3 regions of the Streptomyces sp. NPDC057486 genome follow, and region 2 is predicted to be linked to each of the others. Evidence: predicted binding sites of a transcription regulator. Region 2 holds the regulator's gene; each other region holds the start of a gene.

The links. The regulator HrcA, encoded in region 2, represses chaperone genes, less so after heat shock. The targets are predictions, from matches to a motif close to TTNGCACTCNGNNNNNCNGAGTGCNAA.
Positions count from the first base shown of each region.
Region 1: the regulator HrcA is predicted to act here: its motif matches at 2,442-2,468, upstream of groES (co-chaperone GroES).
Region 3: the regulator HrcA is predicted to act here: its motif matches at 2,705-2,731, upstream of groL (chaperonin GroEL).

Region 1 is NZ_JBHVEE010000047.1:44,888-52,003, forward strand. It holds gene ACFU6I_RS22410 (hypothetical protein) at 1-125, shown strand, start outside; gene ACFU6I_RS22415 (methyltransferase domain-containing protein) at 202-1,422, opposite strand; gene ACFU6I_RS22420 (hypothetical protein) at 1,640-2,011, shown strand; gene groES (co-chaperone GroES) at 2,630-2,938, shown strand; gene groL (chaperonin GroEL) at 3,039-4,664, shown strand; gene ACFU6I_RS22435 (ester cyclase) at 4,758-5,453, opposite strand; gene ACFU6I_RS22440 (hydroxyacid dehydrogenase) at 5,529-6,557, opposite strand; gene ACFU6I_RS22445 (carbohydrate ABC transporter permease) at 6,609-7,116, opposite strand, start outside.
Region 2 is NZ_JBHVEE010000128.1:20,583-27,698, reverse strand. It holds gene dnaJ (molecular chaperone DnaJ) at 1-822, opposite strand, end outside; gene hrcA (heat-inducible transcriptional repressor HrcA) at 823-1,839, opposite strand; gene ACFU6I_RS38220 (MBL fold metallo-hydrolase) at 2,022-2,744, shown strand; gene ACFU6I_RS38215 (DUF3097 domain-containing protein) at 2,770-3,588, shown strand; gene hemW (radical SAM family heme chaperone HemW) at 3,745-4,977, opposite strand; gene ACFU6I_RS38205 (SpoIIE family protein phosphatase) at 5,020-6,993, opposite strand.
Region 3 is NZ_JBHVEE010000001.1:286,374-293,489, forward strand. It holds partial or broken gene ACFU6I_RS01430 (Scr1 family TA system antitoxin-like transcriptional regulator) at 181-540, shown strand; gene groL (chaperonin GroEL) at 920-2,542, opposite strand; gene ACFU6I_RS01440 (cold-shock protein) at 2,884-3,090, opposite strand; gene ACFU6I_RS01445 (MoaD/ThiS family protein) at 3,524-3,802, opposite strand; gene thrC (threonine synthase) at 3,836-5,137, opposite strand; SAM riboswitch class I at 5,155-5,281, opposite strand; gene ACFU6I_RS01455 (glucosyl-3-phosphoglycerate synthase) at 5,434-6,384, shown strand; gene ACFU6I_RS01460 (trehalose-6-phosphate synthase) at 6,439-7,116, shown strand, end outside.

The sequences.
Region 1 (7,116 bases), on a different contig from region 2:
CGACGGCCTGGGACGAGAGCAAGAAGCCGGTCCGCTTCGAATCCGGGCAGTGCAACTGCCAGCAGTACGTGGGCCCGCAGCCGCTCTCCCGGGTGTACGCCGACGAACTGACCGATCTGGCCTAGTGCCCTCCCGGCACGCTTTGCCCCGTCGCGCCGCCCGGCACGCACACTCGGACGACGCTCCTCATGGGCACACGCCCTAGGAGCTCGTACGCGTGTCGGGCCGCACGGGGTGGCCGATCAGCATGGTCGGTGCCCCGGCGACGCGGGTCAGGAACACCGTTGCCGCGTTCGGTCCCTCGAGCTTCATCTTCCGGCGCAGCTCCTCCGGTTCGACGGCCGAGCCCCGCTTCTTGACGGTCAGGACGCCGACCTTCCGCTCCCGCAGCAGCGCCTTCAGCTTCTTCATGTTGAAGGGCAGTTGGTCGGTGATCTCGTACGCGGAGGTGTAGGGGGAGTCGTACGGCTCGTCGCTCGTGACGTACGCGATCGTCTCGTCGACCAGCCGGCCACCCGACCGCTCCACGACGTCGGCGACCAGATGGGCGCGGATGACGGCGCCGTCCGGCTCGTACAGATAGCGGCCCACCGGTCCGACGGGCGGCGCGGGCAGTGCGGCCGGGGCCGACAGGGTCGCGCCCGCCGGGAGCAGTGTGGCGCGGTACGAGCCCGGGGCGAACCCTTCGCCGAACCAGAGCACCGCCTCCTTCACATCGCCCGCGTCCGAGATCCACTCCGCCTCCGCCTGCGCCGGGATCGCCTCGTGCGGGATGCCGGGGGCGATCTTCAGTGCGGCACGGGGGGCCGTCAGCGCGGCGGCGGTCGCCCAGGAGAGCGGCGGCGAGTACGCCTCGGGGTCGAAGATCCTGCCGCGTCCGCCGCGCCGGGCCGGGTCGACGAAGACCGCGTCGTACGCGGACGTGTCGATCTCGGTGACATCGGCGCAGCGCACCTCGATCAGGGTGTCGAGACCGAGTGCGGCGGCATTGGCGCGGGCCACCTCGGCGGTCAGCGGGTCGCGGTCCACGGCGAGGACGGAGATGCCCGCGCGGGCGAGGGCGAGGGCGTCGCCGCCGATCCCGCAACAGAGGTCGGCGACGCTGCGTACGCCCGCTTCGGCGAAGCGTCGGGCGCGGTGGGTGGCGACCGAGGTGCGGGTCGCCTGCTCGACGCCGTTCGGGGTGAAGAACATCCGGTACGCGTCCTCGGCGCCGAACTTCGCCACCGCCCGCTGCCGCAGCCGTGCCTGCCCCAGCGCCGCCGACACCAGCGGGGCCGGATGGCTGCGGCGCAGCCGGGTCGCGGTGGCGAGCTCCTGGGAGGGGTCGTACGCCCGCAGTTCGGCGAGGAGTGCCTCGCCCTCGGGGGTGCGCAGGGCCGTGAAGGCGGCGAGCGGGTCGGTCGGATCGAAGGCGTTCACCGGCCCATTGTGAGCCAGCCGGGGGACCGCGCGGACCCGGCGGAGGTGTCGGAGCCGGTGGCCGGGCCCCCACTGGCAGTATGCGAAACCATGCAGCTTGTACGACAAAAGGAAGATTTAACCGCGCGGGGGTATGGGTCGGCCCTGATGCGGCGCGGGCCGTCATGAGGACCATCACGGACAAGGGGTACGCCGTGGCCCGGCTGGAGGACTACGCATGAGGAGGGCGCACCGGCTGCTCGCCGGCCTGCTGGCAACCGGTGCGCTCCTGACCGCCACCGCCGGGTGCGCGCAGTCGGTCGACCCGATCGAACGGCTGGGCCGGAAGGCCGCGCAGAAGGTGAGCCGCCAGCACCGGACGCCGGAGCCGGAGCCGGGACCGACTTCGGGGGCGGAGCCGGAGCGGCGGGAGGGTGTGCGGGGTGATCAGGGGGCCGCGGGGTCGACGGTCGTCGGCCCCTGCGGTCGGCCGGGTCGGCTGCCGGAGACCGGGCCCACGGGGTCGTTCTCGCCGTTGAGGCACTGGTGGCCGGACGGGCCGGAACCGTCCGGCGGAGCGGGCGCCGGTACGGGGTGCGAGCGGCGGTAGTCGACGTACCCGGTCCGCACCGTCATGACGCACGGCGCGATCGCGGCGAAGGCCTGGACCGGGCGCCCGGGGCCGGTTCGCGCGCAGCGGTGCGACGCCGATCGCGACGACCGCCGGGGCGGGCACCCCGAATGCGATCACGGCCCGGTTCGTCGGCGGTTGGTTCGGCCGCCTCGGGCGGGTCGGCGCAGGAGGCGGCCCGGCCCGCCCCGGCCGTACGGAACGTGACGGTCGCGCAGACCGCTGCCCGGCGCCGCCGGGGGCGGAACCGGAGCGATGTCGAGACCTGCCCCGGCAGCCGACGCCGACGCGGGGGCGTGACGACCGGCATCTCCCCGCCGTCGCACGGAACGGCGCGGTCCGTCCCCGCGTTCCCCGTACGTCGACCCGTCGGGACAGCCCGGTGCGGTGACGCCACGATCGCACTGAATTGGCACTCCGCTTGACCGAGTGCTAATCGCGGTCATAGTGTCAGCTCTGGCACTCCCCGCTGGAGAGTGCCAGCAGTACTGTGCGACCGGCAGGTCCGGCACCCGCGACGACGGACCCATCTGATCGCCACCCCAGACAGTTAACCCCGCAGTTAACCCCGAGATCTCCGAAGGGGGAGGCCGGATCGTGACGACCACCAGCTCCAAGGTTGCCATCAAGCCGCTTGAGGACCGCATTGTGGTCCAGCCGCTCGACGCCGAGCAGACCACGGCCTCTGGCCTGGTCATCCCGGACACCGCCAAGGAGAAGCCCCAGGAGGGCGTCGTCCTGGCCGTGGGCCCGGGTCGCTTCGAGAACGGCGAGCGCCTGCCGCTCGACGTCAAGACCGGTGACATCGTGCTGTACAGCAAGTACGGCGGCACCGAGGTGAAGTACAACGGCGAGGAGTACCTCGTCCTCTCGGCTCGCGACGTGCTCGCGATCATCGAGAAGTAATTCACACACGTTTGCTTCCGTTCTGCGCCCCTGGTCCCCTGCGAGATAACAAGCCGGGCGGTCAGGGGCGCAGTTCGTTCGAGAGGACAGTTCAGCTCCCATGGCGAAGATTCTGAAGTTCGACGAGGACGCCCGTCGCGCCCTTGAGCGCGGCGTCAACAAGCTTGCCGACACGGTCAAGGTGACGATCGGCCCCAAGGGCCGCAACGTCGTCATCGACAAGAAGTTCGGCGCTCCCACCATCACCAACGACGGTGTCACCATCGCGCGCGAGGTCGAGCTCGACGACCCGTACGAGAACCTCGGTGCCCAGCTGGTGAAGGAGGTGGCGACCAAGACCAACGACGTAGCGGGTGACGGCACCACCACCGCCACCGTGCTCGCCCAGGCGCTCGTCCGCGAGGGCCTGCGCAATGTCGCCGCGGGTGCTTCCCCGGCCGCCCTGAAGAAGGGCATCGACGCCGCGGTCAAGGCTGTGTCCGAGGAGCTCCTCGCGACCGCCCGCCCGATCGACGACAAGTCCGACATCGCCGCCGTGGCCGCGCTCTCCGCGCAGGACTCGCAGGTCGGCGAGCTCATCGCGGACGCGATGGACAAGGTCGGCAAGGACGGTGTCATCACCGTCGAGGAGTCCAACACCTTCGGTCTGGACCTCGAGTTCACCGAGGGCATGGCCTTCGACAAGGGTTACCTGTCCCCGTACATGGTGACCGACCAGGAGCGTATGGAGGCCGTCCTCGACGACCCGTACATCCTGATCCACCAGGGCAAGATCGGCTCGATCCAGGAGCTGCTCCCGCTGCTGGAGAAGGTCATCCAGGCCGGTGGCTCCAAGCCGCTGCTGATCATCGCCGAGGACGTCGAGGGCGAGGCCCTGTCGACCCTGGTCGTCAACAAGATCCGTGGCACCTTCAACGCCGTCGCGGTGAAGGCCCCGGGCTTCGGTGACCGCCGCAAGGCCATGCTCGGCGACATCGCCACCCTCACCGGTGCGACCGTCATCGCCGAGGAGGTCGGCCTCAAGCTCGACCAGGCCGGTCTGGACGTGCTGGGCACCGCCCGCCGTGTCACCGTCTCCAAGGACGACACGACCATCGTGGACGGCGGCGGCGAGCCCGGCGACGTCAAGGGCCGGGTCAACCAGATCAAGGCCGAGATCGACGCCACCGACTCCGACTGGGACCGCGAGAAGCTCCAGGAGCGCCTCGCGAAGCTGGCCGGCGGCGTGTGCGTGATCCGCGTCGGTGCCGCCACCGAGGTGGAGCTCAAGGAGAAGAAGCACCGTCTGGAGGACGCCATCTCCGCGACCCGCGCCGCGGTCGAGGAGGGCATCGTCTCCGGTGGTGGCTCCGCTCTGGTCCACGCCGTCAAGGTCCTCGAGGGCAACCTCGACAAGGCCGGCGACGAGGCCACCGGTGTCGCGGTCGTGCGCCGCGCCGCGGTCGAGCCGCTGCGCTGGATCGCCGAGAACGCGGGCCTCGAGGGTTACGTCATCACCTCGAAGGTCGCCGAGCTCGACAAGGGCCAGGGCTTCAACGCCGCGACCGGAGAGTACGGCGACCTGGTGAAGGCCGGCGTCATCGACCCGGTCAAGGTCACCCGCTCCGCGCTGGAGAACGCCGCGTCCATCGCGTCGCTGCTGCTGACGACCGAGACCCTGGTCGTCGAGAAGCCGGCCGAGGAAGAGGCCGAAGCCGGTCACGGCGGCCACGGTCACTCGCACTGACGAGCTGCCACCTGGCCTCACCGTCGCACAAGGCCCCCGTTCCCGCTGTTCAGCAGTGGGAACGGGGGCTTTCGGCTGCCCTCCGCCGTGGGGTCAGTGGAGCGCGCCGAGCTGGTGCATCAGGCCGAGAAGGTCCGCGTGCCACCAGCCTTCCTGGATCCTGCCGTCCTTGAACCGGAAGATCGTGGTGCCCGTCATGGTGCACTGCCTGCCCGTGGGGGCGATCCCCATGAAGTCGCCCTCGTGGGTGCCGATCCAGGTCCACAGCGTCACGACGTCGTCACCCTCGCAGACCTGCCGGTCCAGGCTGACGGTGAAATCGAAGGCCGCACGCCATCTGATCACGTCGTTCTTCAGGGAGTCGGACCCGACCACCGTGTCCTGTTCCTTCGCGACGTCGTGGTCGATGTAGTCGGGCGCGAACACCTCGTCGATGGCTTCGAGGTTGCCCCCGACGGCGATCTCGTGGAAGAACCGGCGCGACAGTGTCTGGTTCAACTGTTCGTCACGGACCACATCGAGGTCGGTGAAGGTGGGCATTCCGTTGCAGAGCGCCACCATCTCCTGGAAGATCCGGTCGGTCTCCGGCAGCTTCGAGTTCGCCATCGCGTCTTCGTACGAAGGGAATTCGACGATCTCGACGAAGTGGGACCCGTCGGAGCGGTCCTTGCCGATGAGGCTGTGCGTGGCTGTCCGCGTGCCCTTGGTCCGTTCGACCCATTCGTCCATGAGGCGGTCCATGTCGTCGAACCGCTCCGTCTTGCAGTCGATTACTTGTACGAATCTCATGGCGTCTCCCGGTCCTGCAGTCCGGATGGGATCCTTCCAGTTTAGAGAGATCAGAGGGTTTTCGACGTTCGGGGATCAGGCCGAGTGCTGCAGGCTCCCGGCGTGCACGGGGTCCGCGAAGGGCAGGCCGGACGCGAACCGCTCCATCTCGTCGAGTGCCTGGTCGGCCATCCGGTGCAGCTCGACGCCCTGCGAGCCCGCGATGTGCGGAGTGAGCAGTACATTCGGCAGCTCGTACAACGGTGAGAGCGCGGGCGGAAGTTCGGGATCCGTCACATCCAGCACCGCGTGCAGCCGCCCGCTCCGCAGCTCCGCAAGCAAGGCGTCCTCGTCGATCAGCGACCCGCGAGCCGTGTTGATCAGCGTTGTGCCCGTCGCCATCGCCGCCAGCTGCGCCGCGCCCATCAGATGGCGCGTCTCCGGCAGCTGCGGCGCATGCACGGAGACGACGGAGCTGTGTGCGCACAGCTCGTCCAGCGCCGCGAGCCGTACGCCCAGCCGGGCCGCCTCCGCCGCGTCGACGTAGGGGTCGTACAGCAGGACGTCCAGGTCGAAGGGGCGCAGCAGCTCGATCACCCGTCGGCCGATGCGGGATGCTCCGATGATGCCGACGGTGCGGCGGTAGTTGCCGGAGCCGGCGAGCTCCTGGAGCCAGTCGTGGTCGGTGCGCAGGGTGGCGTAACGCTGCGCGGTCTGCAGCACCCGCTTGCCCGCGAAAAGGATCGCGGCAAGGGTGAACTCGGCGACGGGCAGCGCATTGGCACCGGCCGCAGAGGTGACGGCGATCCCGCGTTCCCAGCAGGCGTCCGTGATGTGGTGCTTCACGGAACCGGCGGCGTGCACCACGGCCCGCAGCCGCGGTGCGCCGTCCAGCACCTCGGCGGTCAGCGGTGTCGCACCCCAGCAGGTCAACAGCACCTCGGCCTCGGCGAGCGCGGCGGCCGTCTCCGGTGTCGGGTCGGCCAGGTCGTGCGCGACGAAGTGGGGATCCGTACGGGTGAGGGCGGCCAGTCGGGTGCGGTGGCGGTCGGCGAGGAGCCGGTCGGCGATGCCGGGGCCCATCGCCAGCAGGGCTTTCGGCCGGTTGTCAGTGGCGTGGGGCATGGTGGAACTCGGACTCCTCAAAGGGCGCTCGGCTCAAGGGGCGGGCGACGGTCACTTGACGCTTCCGGCGGTCAGACCCGCCTTCCAGTGCCGCTGCAGGGAGACGAAGGCGACGATCAGGGGGATCACGGCGAGGAGGGATCCGGTGACGACGAGCGGATAGAAGCTCGGCTCGCCGTGGGTGTTGGTGTTCCAGGAGTACAGACCGAGGCTCAGCGGGAACAGCTTGCGGTCCGACAGCATCACGAGGGGGAGGAAGAAGTTGTTCCAGATCGCGGTGAACTGGAAGAGGAAGACGGTCACGAAGCCCGGCATGACCATGCGCAGGCCGATCGACCAGAAGACGCGCAACTCGCCGGCTCCGTCGATACGGGCGGCCTCCAGCGCCTCGTTCGGGATGTAGCCGGTGGAGAACACCCGGGCGAGGTAGACGCCGAACGGATTGACGAGGACCGGGATCAGCACCGACCAGTAGGTGTTGACGAGACCGGTTTTGGACGCCAGGAGATACATCGGCAGGGCGAGCGCGGTGGTCGGGACCAGCACGCCCATCAGTACC
Region 2 (7,116 bases):
CATGGGGATGGTGACCGTGCAGTGCAGATCGTCGCCGCGTCGCTGGAACACCGGGTGCGGCAGCTCATGGATCTCGACGTACAGGTCGCCGGCCGGTCCGCCGCCGGGGCCGACCTCGCCCTCGCCCGCGAGCTGGATGCGGGTGCCGTTGTCGACACCGGAGGGGATCTTCACGGTGAGCGTGCGCCGCGAACGGATGCGGCCGTCACCGGCGCACTCCGGGCACGGCGTCGGCACGACCGTACCGAAGCCCTGGCACTGCGGGCAGGGCCGCGAGGTCATGACCTGGCCGAGGAACGACCGTGTGACCTGGGAGACCTCGCCACGGCCGCGACACATGTCACAGGTCTGGGCGGAGGTGCCGGGTGCGGCACCCTCGCCGCTGCAGGTCGTACAGACGACGGCCGTGTCGACCTGGATGTCCTTGGTGGTACCGAACGCCGCCTCGGCGAGATCGATCTCCAGCCGGATCATTGCGTCCTGGCCTCGCCGGGTGCGCGACCGCGGTCCACGCTGCGACGCCGTGCCGAAGAACGCGTCCATGATGTCGGAGAAGTTGCCGAAGCCACCTTGTCCGAATCCGCCCGCGCCACCGCCGCCGGAGGCGGACAGCGGGTCGCCGCCGAGGTCGTAGACCTGCTTCTTCTGCGGGTCCGACAACACCTCGTAGGCGGCGTTGATCTCCTTGAACCGCTCCTGGGTCTTCGGATCGGGGTTGACGTCCGGATGCAGCTCGCGTGCGAGCCGCCGGAAGGCCTTCTTGATCTCGTCCTGAGATGCGTCGCGGCGCACGCCGAGAACGGCGTAGTAGTCCGTGGCCACTTACGACTCCGCCAGGATCTGTCCGACGTAACGTGCCACTGCGCGTACCGCTCCCATCGTTCCGGGGTAGTCCATGCGGGTCGGTCCGACCACGCCGAGTTTGGCGACTGCCTCGTCGCCCGAACCGTAGCCGACCGCGACGACGGACGTGGAGTTGAGCCCCTCGTGGGCGTTCTCGTGCCCGATACGTACGGTCATGCCCGAGTCCTTGGCCTCGCCGAGCAGCTTCAGCAGCACGACCTGCTCCTCCAGCGCCTCCAGCACCGGCCGGATCATCAGAGGGAAGTCGTGCCCGAAGCGGGTGAGGTTGGAGGTGCCGCCGATCATCAGCCGCTCCTCCGTCTCCTCGACGAGGGTTTCGAGCAGGGTGGAGAGCACGGTGGACACGGTTCCCCGGTCCTCGCTCTCGAAGGATTCCGGCAGGTCCTGCACCAGCTGCGGGACGTCCGAGAACCGGCGTCCCACGACCCGGCTGTTGAGCCGGGCCCGCAGATCGGCCAGAGAGGTCTCACCGAACGGTGCGGGACAGTCGATCATGCGCTGTTCGACCCGGCCGGTGTCCGTGATCAGCACGAGCATCAGCCGGGCGGGCGCCAGCGACAGCAGTTCCACATGCCGCACCGTGGACCGGGTCAGCGAGGGGTACTGCACGACGGCGACCTGCCGGGTCAGCTGCGCGAGCAGCCGTACGGTGCGGCCCACGACGTCGTCGAGGTCGACCGCACCGTCGAGGAAGTTCTGGATGGCCCTGCGCTCCGGCGACGACAGGGGCTTGACCCCTGCGAGCTTGTCGACGAAGAGCCGGTAGCCCTTGTCCGTCGGGATGCGACCCGCGCTGGTGTGGGGCTGGGCGATGAAACCCTCGTCCTCCAGCACAGCCATGTCGTTGCGGACGGTGGCCGGGGAGACCCCCAGCTTGTGCCGCTCGGTGAGCGCCTTGGAGCCGACGGGCTCCTCGGTGCCGACATAGTCCTGGACGATGGCGCGCAGCACTTCGAGTCTGCGTTCGCTGAGCATGGCGCACACCTCCAGCTGTGTTTCCTCGGTGGTTCTGGTCGATCTCCGGCGATTCCTGGCACTCGATGCGTACGAGTGCCAGCGATCCCCCGCCAGTGTACGGCGGCCGGGTGGGGCCCTAGCAAGGGCGACCGGCCACGCTACCCCGAGACTGTGCAGGTCGTTGCCGATAGCGTCTCCGCATGGACGCGTCTTGGGAAGACTTCGGCTGGGAGCGACTGGGCAACGGTGTGGGCCGTCGGAGGCTCCCCGGGTGGGATGCCACGGTCGCACTGGTGGTCGGAGCGGAGGCGGCCCTGCTCTTCGACACGGGATCGACGCTGCGCGAAGGGGTGGAGATACGGACCCAGGTGCAGGCCATGACCGGCCGGAGGGTGACGCATATCGCACTCAGTCACCCTCATTTCGACCATGTGCTCGGCACCGCGGCATTCGCCGGGGCGGAGGTGTACGGCGCGATCGGCATGGCCGCTCTCCTGACCGGCAGCGCGGGCGAGCTGTACGCCGACGCGGTGCGCCAGGGGGTGTCCGAGGAGGACGCGGCGCAGGCGGCGGACGTCCTGGTGGCACCGCACCACCAGGTGTGCGACGAATGGACGCTCGACCTGGGCGGCGGCCGCCAGGTGCTGCTGGCGAACGTGGGCCCCGCCCACAGCGGCCACGATCTCGTCGCCCTCGTGCCCGGCTCCCCGGCCGTGGTCCTCTGCGGCGACCTGGTCGAGGAGTCGGGCGAACCGCAGGCGGGCCCGGACGCGATCCCGTCGCGCTGGCCGGCCGCGCTGGACCGGCTGCTGGCGCTGGGCGGCGAGGACGCCATCTACGTACCCGGGCACGGGGCCGTCGTGGACGCGGCGTTCGTACGGGCACAACGCGACCGGCTGTCCGCCGCCTTCGGCGTGTCGTGACCGATTCCCGTCCTATCGTCGTCCGATGCGCAGCTACCACCCGGACCTGACCCCGCCCTGGAAGAAGTCCGCTCCCGTCCCCGAGGTCCCCGCCGAGCCCGATCTGGTCGTGGAGGAGGTCTCCACCGGCTTCTGCGGTGCGGTGATCCGCTGCGAGAGGACGGCGCAGGGCCCGACAGTGACCCTGGAGGACCGTTTCGGCAAGCATCGGGTGTTCCCGATGGAACCGCGCGGCTTCCTCCTGGAGGGCCGCGTCATCACCCTCGTACGCCCCTCGGCGACCGGCCCGGCCCGCCCCGCCCGGACGGCCTCCGGTTCCGTGGCGGTCCCCGGGGCACGGGCCCGGGTGGCGCGGGCGGGCCGGATCTACGTGGAGGGCAGGCACGACGCGGAGTTGGTCGAACGGGTCTGGGGCGACGACCTGCGCATCGAGGGTGTGGTGGTGGAGTACCTGGAAGGCATCGACGACCTCCCGTCCATCGTCCGCTCGTTCGCGCCCGGCCCGGATGCGCGACTGGGCGTCCTGGTCGACCACCTGGTCCCCGGCTCCAAGGAGTCGAGGATCGCGGCCGAGGTCACCGACGCGAACGTGCTGGTGGTGGGCCACCCGTACATCGACGTCTGGGAGGCCGTGAAACCGGCGTCGGTGGGCATCGGCTCCTGGCCGGTGGTGCCCCGCGGCCTGGACTGGAAGACGGGCGTGTGCCGGTCACTGGGCTGGCCGGAGAACACGGGCGCCGCGTGGCAGCGCATCCTGTCGACGGTCCGCTCGTACAAGGATCTGGAGCCGGCGCTGCTGGGCTCGGTGGAACACCTGATCGACTTCGTGACGGCGCCTGCCTAGTGCCCCTCCCGGCAAGCTTTGCCGGTCACGGCACTGGTTCGTCATTCAGCCCGTCCGACGACCGGGGGCCGGGGGCCGGGGTGGAGCCCCCGGTTCCGGGAAAGGGGTGGCAGGGGGATCAGGCCCGCCGCAAGCGCACCCGTACCCCCGCGCCCCTCAGTCCACCAGGTCCCTGACCACCGCATCCGCGAGCAACCGCCCCCGCAGAGTCAGCACCGCCCGCCCCTCCGCATAGGGTGCCGCCTCCAGCAGCCCGTCTTCCACCGCGCGCCCCGCCGCTGCCAGTCCGGCGGGCGCCAGCAGCGACAGCGGACACCCGTCGACCAGCCGCAGCTCCAGCAGAATCCGCTCGACCCGCCGGTCCTCCGCCGACAGGATCTCCCGCCCCGCGCCGGGCGACCGTCCCTCCGCGAGCGCCTGCGCGTACGCGCCGGGATGCTTCACGTTCCACCAGCGCACCCCGCCCACATGGCTGTGCGCCCCGGGCCCGGCCCCCCACCAGTCGGCGCCCCGCCAGTACAGCTCGTTGTGCAGGCACCGTCCCTCCACCGTCCGGGCCCAGTTCGACACCTCGTACCAGGAGAAGCCGGCCGCGGCCATGGCCTCGTCGGCGATCAGATACCGGTCGGCGTGGACGTCGTCGTCCGTCATCGGAACCTCGCCGCGCCGGATCCGCCGCGCCAGCTGCGTGCCCTCCTCGACGATCAGCGCGTACGCGGACACATGGTCCGGCCCCGCTCCGATCGCCGCGTCCAACGAGGCCCGCCAGTCGTCGTCGGACTCCCCGGGCGTGCCGTAGATCAGGTCGAGATTGACGTGCTCGAAGCCCGCCTCCCGGGCCTCGGCGACACACGCCTCGGGCCGTCCCGGCGTATGCGTACGGTCGAGGATCTTCAGCACGTGCTGCCGGGCACTCTGCATCCCGAACGAGATCCGGTTGAAGCCGCCTTCCCGCAGCTCCGCCAGATACGCCGGGTCGACCGACTCCGGATTGGCCTCGGTGGTGATCTCGGCGTCGTCGGCGAGCCCGAACTCGTCACGGATCGCCGCCAGCATCCGTACGAGATCCCCGGCGGCCAGCAGCGTGGGCGTACCACCGCCGACGAACACCGTACGGACCGGTCGCGGGTCGTCGCCGAGCACCTTGCGGGCCTGGCGGACCTCGCCGATCAGATGGGCGGCGTAGTTGTCGCGCGAGGCCAGGGCACCGCCCGACCCCCGCAGCTCGGTCGCCGTGTACGTGTTGAAGTCGCAGTACCCGCAGCGCGTGGCGCAGTAAGGCACATGCAGGTAGAAACCGAGCGGCCGGTCGGCGGCGCCTTCCAGGGCATGGCGGGGCAGCGCCCCGTCGTCGGGCACGGGCTCACCATCGGGCAGTACGGAAGGCATACCGTCCATTGTCACTCGTCGCCGGTCGTACTCCGCCCGCGCTCACCTGGCCTGCAGGACCACCAGCGCCAGATCGTCGTCCGGCGGGCGCTCGGCGAACTCGTGAACGGCGCGTTTGATCCGGTCCGCGATCCCCTCCGCGGTCAGCCCGGCGCACCCGGCCAGCGCCCGGGCGAGGCCGTCCCCGTCGTCGAACATCGCCGGACCGGAGCGCCGCTCCGTGACCCCGTCCGTGACGCAGAGCAGGCTGTCCCCCGGCGCCAGGTCGAAGCTCTGGCTCTCGTACGCGACGTCCTCGACGACCCCGAGCAACACCTGCGGCTCGGCGGCGGTCCGCACGGTGCCGTCGGGCCGCAGCAGCAGCGGCAGCGGATGGCCCGCGCTGGCGAGCGTGCAGCGCACCCCGCCGCCGGGCAGCGGCACCATCTCCCCGTACAGCAGGGAGAGGAACCGGGGCTGCCCGCCGTCCGGCAGCTGCGGACCGTCCTCCCGCAGATGCTGGCCGCCCTCCGCCAGGTGCTGTCCGCCCGCGGCCGCGACCATGAGCGCGGCGGCCTCGGCGGTCTCCATCGCGTCGTCGAGAAGCAGCCGGTTGAGCCGGTCCAGCACCTCACCGACGCGGAACCCCTCCCGGGCCAGCAGCCGCAGCCAGGGACGGGCGAGACCGGTGACGACGGCGGCCTCGGGGCCGCTGCCCTGCACATCGCCGAGGATGAAGCACCAGCGGTCGCCGGGGCACGGGAAAATGTCGTAGAAGTCACCACCGACGACACCGTCGTCACTAGGCTCGTACACCAGTGAGCTGGTGACGCCGGGGATGTCGGCGACCTTGCTGGGCAGCAGTCCGCGCTGCAGGATGCGGCTGATGGTGGCCTGCCGGGTGTACGCGCGAGCGGCGCCGACGGCGAGGCCGACGCGGCGCACGAAGTCCTCGATCAGCGCGGTCACCCCGTCAGGGACGCGGGCGATGCCCTCCCGCCCCAGGAGTACGGCTCCGAGCGTGCGGCCGCCGGCGGTTATGCGAAAGGCGAGCGCGGCCCCCGCACGGCCGCTGGAGCGCTCGTCGGCGCCCGGACCGGTCCCGTCCTCGTCGGCCCCGGGCCACGGCATGGAGACGGGCCCGGTGCCCACCCGCTCCGGCAACCGGATCGGGTCCTGCTCCAACACGGGGCGCAGCTGCCCGGTCTCGGCCTCGTCACGGTGCCAGACGCTCGCGAGCCGGGGGACGGCAGCGGGCCCGCCGTTCTCCGGCTCCAGCCAGATCGCGCACCAGTCGGCGAGTCTGGGCACCAGTAACTGCCCGGCGAGCGCCGCCACGATGTCCTCGTCGAGCTGCCCGGCGAGCAGGTCGGAGGCCTCGGCGAGGAACGAGAGCGCACCGCGGCCCGCCCAGTCCGCGTCGTCGCGCAGAGCGCGCCGGGCGGTGGGGGCGAGCAGTTCGGCGGTGCGCAGCCCGCCCCGGAGTTCCGGCTCGGCGGCCGGCTCGGGCAGCACGGTCCAGTCGTCGACGGGCAGACGGGCCCAGACGGTCTTGAGGCCGGTGCGATAAGTGATGCCCCAGCGTTCGGCAAGTGCGGCGACGATCTGCAGCCCGCGCCCGTCCTCGGCCGGGCCGTCCGGGTACGCCGCGGGCACCGGGTCAGGGCGATCGCTGCGTACGGAACGGGTGGGGTGGTGGTCGGCGACCTCCAGCACCAGGGCTGCGGCCTCGTCCCCGGCCGCTTCCTCCAGTCGGAAGAGGAGTTCGACGGTGGTCCCGGCGTGCACGACGGCGTTGGTGACGAGCTCATCGGCGACGATCACCGCGTCGTCGGCCAGCCGGTCGCTGAAGCCCACGGCCGCGGGCAGCCCGAGCCTGGTCCACTCGGCAAGGGCGGCCCGGACGAACCGGCGCGCGGCGGCCGGCGCGAGGAGGTTCCCCGGCAGGCTCGTCCGGGCGACCGGCCGCGCGTCCGCCCGCCCGACGTGGGTATCGGGACGCTGAACAGAGTCCCGCTGCAAGGGAATGGGCCCCATGGCGCCGCTCCTGACCTGTTCTCGCACGGCCTGTTTCGCGCCGTATGCCGCTGACGACACGGACAGAGTGACAGACCGATCCTCCCCAGAAGCACCGAGTTACCGAAGTGGGAGGAGAAGACG
Region 3 (7,116 bases), on a different contig from region 2:
TCTCCACCGCGTCCTCCGCCTCCCCCACTCTTCCGGCAGCAACCCGTCGTCGCTCTGTAGTGGTCATCCTGCACACCTTCCACGTTCCGTAACCGCAATGCACACCCAGCGTGTCCAACGCGCGGTCGGCCCGGAAAGGGCGCAGAGCCGACAACCGCATGTGTGTCACAGGGAGTTGTCATGCCGGGCCCCGAGAAACGCGACCCGTCCTCCTCTTCGCGCGCCCTCCTCGGCGCCGAACTCCGGCACCGAAGAGACAAATCCGGTCTCTCCCAGGAAGAACTCGGTCTCCCGCTCTTCATCAGCGGCTCGTTCATCTGCCAACTGGAGTCCGGTACACGCCGGATGCAGGTGGACCAGGCCCAGAAGTTCGGCGAAATCCTGCGCGCGGACGGATTCTTCGTACGGAACTGCGTCGCCCTGAAGAAGTCGAAGTACCCGGATCACTTCGCGGAGGCGGCGGAGGCGGAAGCCGTCGCGAAGACCATCCAGGAGTACGCATCTCAGCTGATTCCCGGTCTGCTGCAGACGGAGGCGTACGGTGCGAACGCTCCGGCGTTCCGGTGAAACGAACGACCCCTGTCGGTGCGGAAGCACCGAACAGGGGTCTGACCACCAAGATCGAAAGTGCGCGCTGCGGACCGCGCTGAACAACCTCCGGCGGGCCGGGCATCTGCGCCGGGGCAGCGAGCACCTCGTCGGCTCGGGCGGCGCGCCGGGTGACGCGTACGTTCTCCTCCCGCACACCGTGCGACGACGACTGGTGGGCGGCGTTCACCAGCGGCGACATACCGCCGGAACAGCAACGGCCCACCCGCTCCCGGGCCGTCGGTGCCGCCGCCGCGGACATGGCATCGGCCCCCTGGACCCGTGCAGGTCCAGGGGGCCGATGTACGACCGAACTACCGATCCGTCAGGATCAGAAGTCCATGTCACCGCCCGGCATGCCGCCCGGAGCGGCCGCAGCGGCCTTCTCCGGCTTGTCGGCGATGACGGCCTCGGTGGTCAGGAACAGCGCGGCGATCGACGCGGCGTTCTGCAGAGCGGAGCGCGTGACCTTCGCCGGGTCGAGAATGCCCTCGGCGATCATGTCGACGTACTCGCCGGACGCGGCGTTCAGGCCGTGACCGATCGGCAGGTTGCGCACCTTCTCGACGACGACGCCACCCTCGAGACCACCGTTGACGGCGATCTGCTTGAGCGGGGCCTCCAGCGCCAGCTTGACGGCGTTGGCGCCGGTCGCCTCGTCACCCGAGAGCTCCAGCTTCTCGAAGACGGCGGAAGCCTGCAGCAGCGCGACGCCACCACCGGCGACGATGCCCTCCTCGACGGCCGCCTTCGCGTTGCGAACGGCGTCCTCGATGCGGTGCTTGCGCTCCTTGAGCTCGACCTCGGTGGCGGCACCGGCCTTGATGACGGCCACGCCGCCGGCCAGCTTCGCCAGGCGCTCCTGGAGCTTCTCGCGGTCGTAGTCCGAGTCGGAGTTCTCGATCTCGGCACGGATCTGGTTGACGCGACCCTGAACCTGGTCGGTGTCACCGGCGCCGTCGACGATCGTCGTCTCGTCCTTGGTGATGACGACCTTGCGGGCACGGCCCAGCAGGTCCAGGCCGGCGTTCTCGAGCTTGAGACCGACCTCCTCGGAGATGACGGTGCCACCGGTGAGGATGGCGATGTCGCCGAGCATGGCCTTGCGGCGGTCACCGAAGCCCGGGGCCTTGACGGCGACGGACTTGAAGGTGCCACGGATCTTGTTGACGACCAGGGTCGACAGGGCCTCGCCCTCGACGTCCTCGGCGATGATCAGCAGCGGCTTGCCGGACTGCATGACCTTCTCCAGCAGCGGAAGGAGGTCCTTCACGTTGCTGACCTTGGAGTTGACGATCAGGATGTACGGGTCGTCCAGGGCCGACTCCATGCGCTCCATGTCGGTGGCGAAGTACGCCGAGATGTAGCCCTTGTCGAAGCGCATACCCTCGGTGAGCTCCAGCTCCAGACCGAAGGTCTGGGACTCCTCGACGGTGATGACGCCTTCCTTGCCGACCTTGTCCATCGCCTCGGCGATGAGCTCGCCGATCTGGGTGTCGGCGGCGGAGATGGAGGCCGTCGAAGCGATCTGCTCCTTGGTCTCCACGTCCTTGGCCTGCTCCAGCAGGGCGGCGGAGACGGCCTCGACGGCCTTCTCGATACCCCGCTTGAGGGCCATCGGGTTGGCACCCGCGGCGACGTTGCGCAGGCCCTCACGGACGAGCGCCTGGGCGAGAACGGTGGCGGTGGTCGTACCGTCGCCGGCGACGTCGTCCGTCTTCTTGGCGACTTCCTTGACCAGCTCGGCGCCGATCTTCTCGTACGGGTCCTCGAGCTCGATCTCCTTGGCGATGGAAACACCATCGTTGGTGATCGTGGGCGCGCCCCACTTCTTCTCGAGGACGACGTTGCGGCCCTTGGGGCCAAGGGTGACCTTGACGGCGTCGGCGAGCTGGTTCATCCCGCGCTCGAGACCGCGCCGTGCCTCCTCGTCGAACGCGATGATCTTGGCCATGTGAAGTGGTCCTCCCGGACAGGGGTGGATTTCTCCGGACCGAGTGGCGCCCGCGACGGACGGCCTGCGCGCCCGGTGGTTCCTTGCCCCACCAAGCCTGCGGGCCTCACCGGCCCGGTCCAAGTTCTGTCACTCTCACCTGGAGAGTGCTAACGCCAATGATTAGCACTCGACCCCCCCGAGTGCAAGCGCCCCCGGCGGTTGTGGACAACCCGGGAGCCGGGCGACGGCGCGCGGAGTGCCGGGTGGCGCGACGGGCGGGGGCACGCACGAAGGGCCCGCCCCCCGGTGGGTACGGGCCCTTCGTGCGTGAGTGGTGTCGTTGGCCGACCGCGCCGAGCTCAGCCGACGGCGAGCTTGACCATGTCCGCCTGCGGCCCCTTCTGGCCCTGCGAGATTTCGAATTCAACTCGCTGACCCTCTTCGAGGGTGCGGTACCCGTCCATCTGGATCGCGCTGTAGTGGACGAAAACATCCGCACCACCGTCGACCGCGATGAAGCCGTACCCCTTCTCCGCGTTGAACCACTTGACGGTGCCCTGAGCCATGCCTAACTCCCCTATTACTGGCCCTTGCGCAGGACCGCACTTCGCGGACCCGGGTCAGAACTCACCCTCCGACAGGAGAGGGTGCGTGCGCCGGAACGCGTCGACCGCGGCCGAATGTATCTGCCCAACTGCCCTCTGCAACAGGTCAATCGGACGAGAATTCTGGGCAGCGCCGAGCACCCGAATATGAGGAATTTATGCGATTCCAGGGCAAGTCGGGCCGGACAAAGGCCACTTACGGCGCAAGGAGTTGGAACACTTTGGCTGCATCTTGTCGCGGGCGGGCGCATTCTCATATGCGGTCGGCACGGGCAGCGGAGGGGACTTCCCAACTCTACCGCGCTCAACCATGCAGAATTGCCCCCTCCGCTTAGCTCGCAGAGGGGGCAATTCCGGTAACGCTGCGGAGTCGGCCGCACAGGCCGACTCCACGTCAGCAGCCGCCCGCGACCGCCGGGATGATGGAGATGCCCGCGCCGTCCGGGGTCGCCGTCTCCAGACCGCCCTCGAAGCGCACGTCGTCGTCGTTGACGTACACGTTCACGAAGCGGCGGAGCTTGCCCTGGTCGTCCAGGACACGCGCGGCGATGCCCGGGTGGTTCTGCTCCAGCGACTCGATGACCTGGGAGAGGGTCGAGCCCTCGGCCGGGACCTCGGCCTGACCGCCCGTGTAGGTGCGCAGGATGGTGGGGATACGGACCTTGACGCTCATGTGGGTGCCTTCCTTACGTCTCGGGTGGTCGGGTCAGCCGTTGGCGAGGCCGGCGTCACGGAACGCGTCCAGGCTGGGCCGGATGGTCGCGGTCGGGCCGGTCGTCGGGGCGACCGCATCCAGAGTCTTCAGACCGTCACCGGTGTTCAGGACGACCGTGGTGAGCGTCGGGTCCAGCAGACCCGCCTCGATCAGCTTCCTCGTCACGCCGACCGTCACCCCGCCCGCCGTCTCGGCGAAGATGCCCTCGGTGCGGGCCAGCAGCTTGATCGCGTCGACGATCTGTTCGTCGTTGACGTCCTCGACCGCGCCGCCGGTGCGGCGGGCGATGTCCAGGACGTACGGACCGTCGGCCGGATTGCCGATCGCCAGGGACTTGGCGATCGTGTTCGGCTTCTGCGGGCGCACGACGTCGTGACCGGCCTTGAAGGCCGTGGAGACCGGGGAGCAGCCCTCGGCCTGGGCGCCGAAGATCTTGTACGGCTTGTCCTCGACGAGACCGAGCTTGATCAGCTCCTGAAGACCCTTGTCGATCTTCGTGAGCTGCGAGCCCGACGCGATCGGGATGACGAGCTGGTCGGGCAGCTGCCAGCCGAGCTGTTCGCAGATCTCGTACGCGAGCGTCTTGGAACCCTCGCCGTAGTACGGGCGCAGGTTGACGTTGACGAAGCCCCAGCCCTCACCGAGCGGGTCGCCGATGAGCTCCGAGCAGAAGCGGTTGACGTCGTCGTAGTTGCCCTCGATGCCGACCAGCTCACCGCCGTACACCGCGGCCATGACGACCTTGCCCTGCTCCAGGTCGTGCGGGATGAACACGCAGGACCGGAAGCCGGCCCGGGCGGCGGCCGCGCCCACCGCACCGGCGAGGTTGCCGGTGGAGGAGCAGGAGAGGGTGGTGAAACCGAAGGCGCGGGCGGCCTCGACGGCGATCGCGACGACGCGGTCCTTGAAGGAGTGCGTCGGGTTGCCGGAGTCGTCCTTGACGTACAGCCCGCCGGTGACACCCAGCTCACGGGCGAGGTTGTCGGCCTTGACCAGCTTGGTGAAGCCGGGGTTGATGTTGGGCTTGTCCGCGACATCGGCGGGGACGGGCAGCAGCGGCGCGTAGCGCCAGATGTTGTTCGGTCCGGCCTCGATGCGCTTCTTCAGCTCGTCCGGGGAGCCGCTCGGCAGGTCGTACGCCACTTCGAGCGGCCCGAAACAGGACGCGCAGGCGAAAAGGGGACCGAGCTCGAAACGCTCTCCGCACTCGCGGCAGGAAAGTGCCGCTGCGGGGCCGAGGTCGACGGCGCCAGTGGAAGAATCGGTGCTTACTGCAACAGTCTGCGCAGCCATGATGGCGAGGCCCTTTCTCCTCATCTTCCTCGCGGCGCATTTCGCCACGAGCCGGAATTGGCACCTTCCCCACCTGACCTCGCGGTCGGCGGGAGGGTTGCCGGGACTTCAACGGGCCGTTCCCTCAGTCCCTCTGGATGAGCGCTATGGCACTGGGTCGTCGACCCAGGCATTTATTGGCGGAGGACCCCGACATGCGCCGGTCATCCGCGTTGTTCAAGACTGTAACCGAAGCATCGGACGGTTGAGACAGTCGTCCGAACCGCGAGATGGATCACATACAGGGAGTATCGACCGTGCTGGAAGAGGTCGAACGCTGGCTGGCCAGGCGTTCCTGGTCGGCAGCCGACCGCCCGCTGGACCGGCTCGTCGCCGCCAAGGGCCGGGACCCGCGGCGCGGGAGTGTGAGCGTGGTGCTGCCCGCCCTGAACGAGGAGGCGACGGTCGGCGCCATCGTCGAGACGATCCGGGTCGAGCTGATGGAGAAGGTGCCGCTGGTCGACGAGCTGCTGGTGATCGACTCCGGCTCGACGGACGGCACGGCGGAAGTCGCCCGGAAGGCGGGCGCCCGAGTGGTGCACCGCGACGCGATACTCCCGCGCATACCCGCGCTCCCCGGCAAGGGCGAGGTCCTGTGGCGCTCGCTCCTGGTCACCAGCGGTGACATCGTCTGCTTCATAGACGCCGACCTGAGGGACTTCTCCGCCGACTTCGTCTCCGGCATCGTCGGCCCGCTGCTCACCGACCCCGGGGTGCAGTTCGTCAAGGCGATGTACGACCGCCCCCTGGGCGACACCGCTGGTCAGGGCGGCCGCGTCACGGAGCTGGTGGCCCGCCCGCTGCTCAATCTGCACTGGCCACAGCTGGCCGGCTTCGTCCAGCCGCTCGGCGGCGAATACGCGGTACGGCGCTCGCTGCTGGAGCGGCTTCCGTTCCCCGTCGGCTACGGAGTGGAACTCGGCCTGCTGGTGGACTCCCTGCACACCGTCGGGCTGGACGCGCTGGCACAGGTCGACGTGGGGGTGCGCAGACACCGCCACCAGGACGGCCAGGCGCTGGGACGGATGGCTGCGGCGATCTATCGCACCGCTCAACTCCGGCTTTCCCGAGGTCACTTGGTACGTCCGGCCCTGACCCAGTTCGAGCGGGGCGAGGACGGCTTCGTACCGCGCACCCATCCGGTGGACACGGAGGAGCGGCCCCCGATGCGCGAGATCACGGAGTACGTTTCGCGCCGCGCGGCCTGACGTGACCTGACTTCGCACGTTTGGGTGGTTCGCGATCGGGCTAGATTCCGCAACATGGTCTCCGAGCACGCGGTCACGTCGGCTGCCCAGGTACTCGTCGCGTCCAACCGCGGCCCCGTCTCGTACGCGCTGCGCGCGGACGGTTCGATCGGCGCCAGACGGGGCGGCGGGGGGCTCGTCTCCGGCCTGAGCGCGGTCGAGGACAAGCTCTGGGTCTGCGCGGCGCTCGGCGACGGGGACAGGGCGGCGGTCCGGCACGGGATCGCCGAGCCGGGCGTACGGATGCTCGACATCGACGCCGACGTCCACGCCGACGCGTACAACGGCATCGCGAACTCGGTGCTCTGGTTCGTCCACCACATGCTGTACCAGACACCGCTGGATCCGGTCTTCGACGCGGAGTTCCGCCGGCAGTGGGCGTCATTCGAAACGTACAACCTGGCCTTCGCGCGGGCACTCGCCGAGGAGGCCGGCGAGGGCGCCGCGGTGCTGGTGCAGGACTACCACCTGGCGCTGGTCCCGGGCATGCTCCGCGAGCTGCGGCCCGACCTGCGGATCGGCCACTTCTCGCACACCCCGTGGGCCCCGGTCGACTACTTCCGGCTGCTGCCCGACGACATCGCCGAGCAATTGCTGCGCGGCATGCTCGGCGCGGACCGGGCGGGCTTCCTGACCCGGCGGTGGGCGGACGCGTTCATCGGCTGCTGCACCGAGATCCTGGGCGGCACGGGC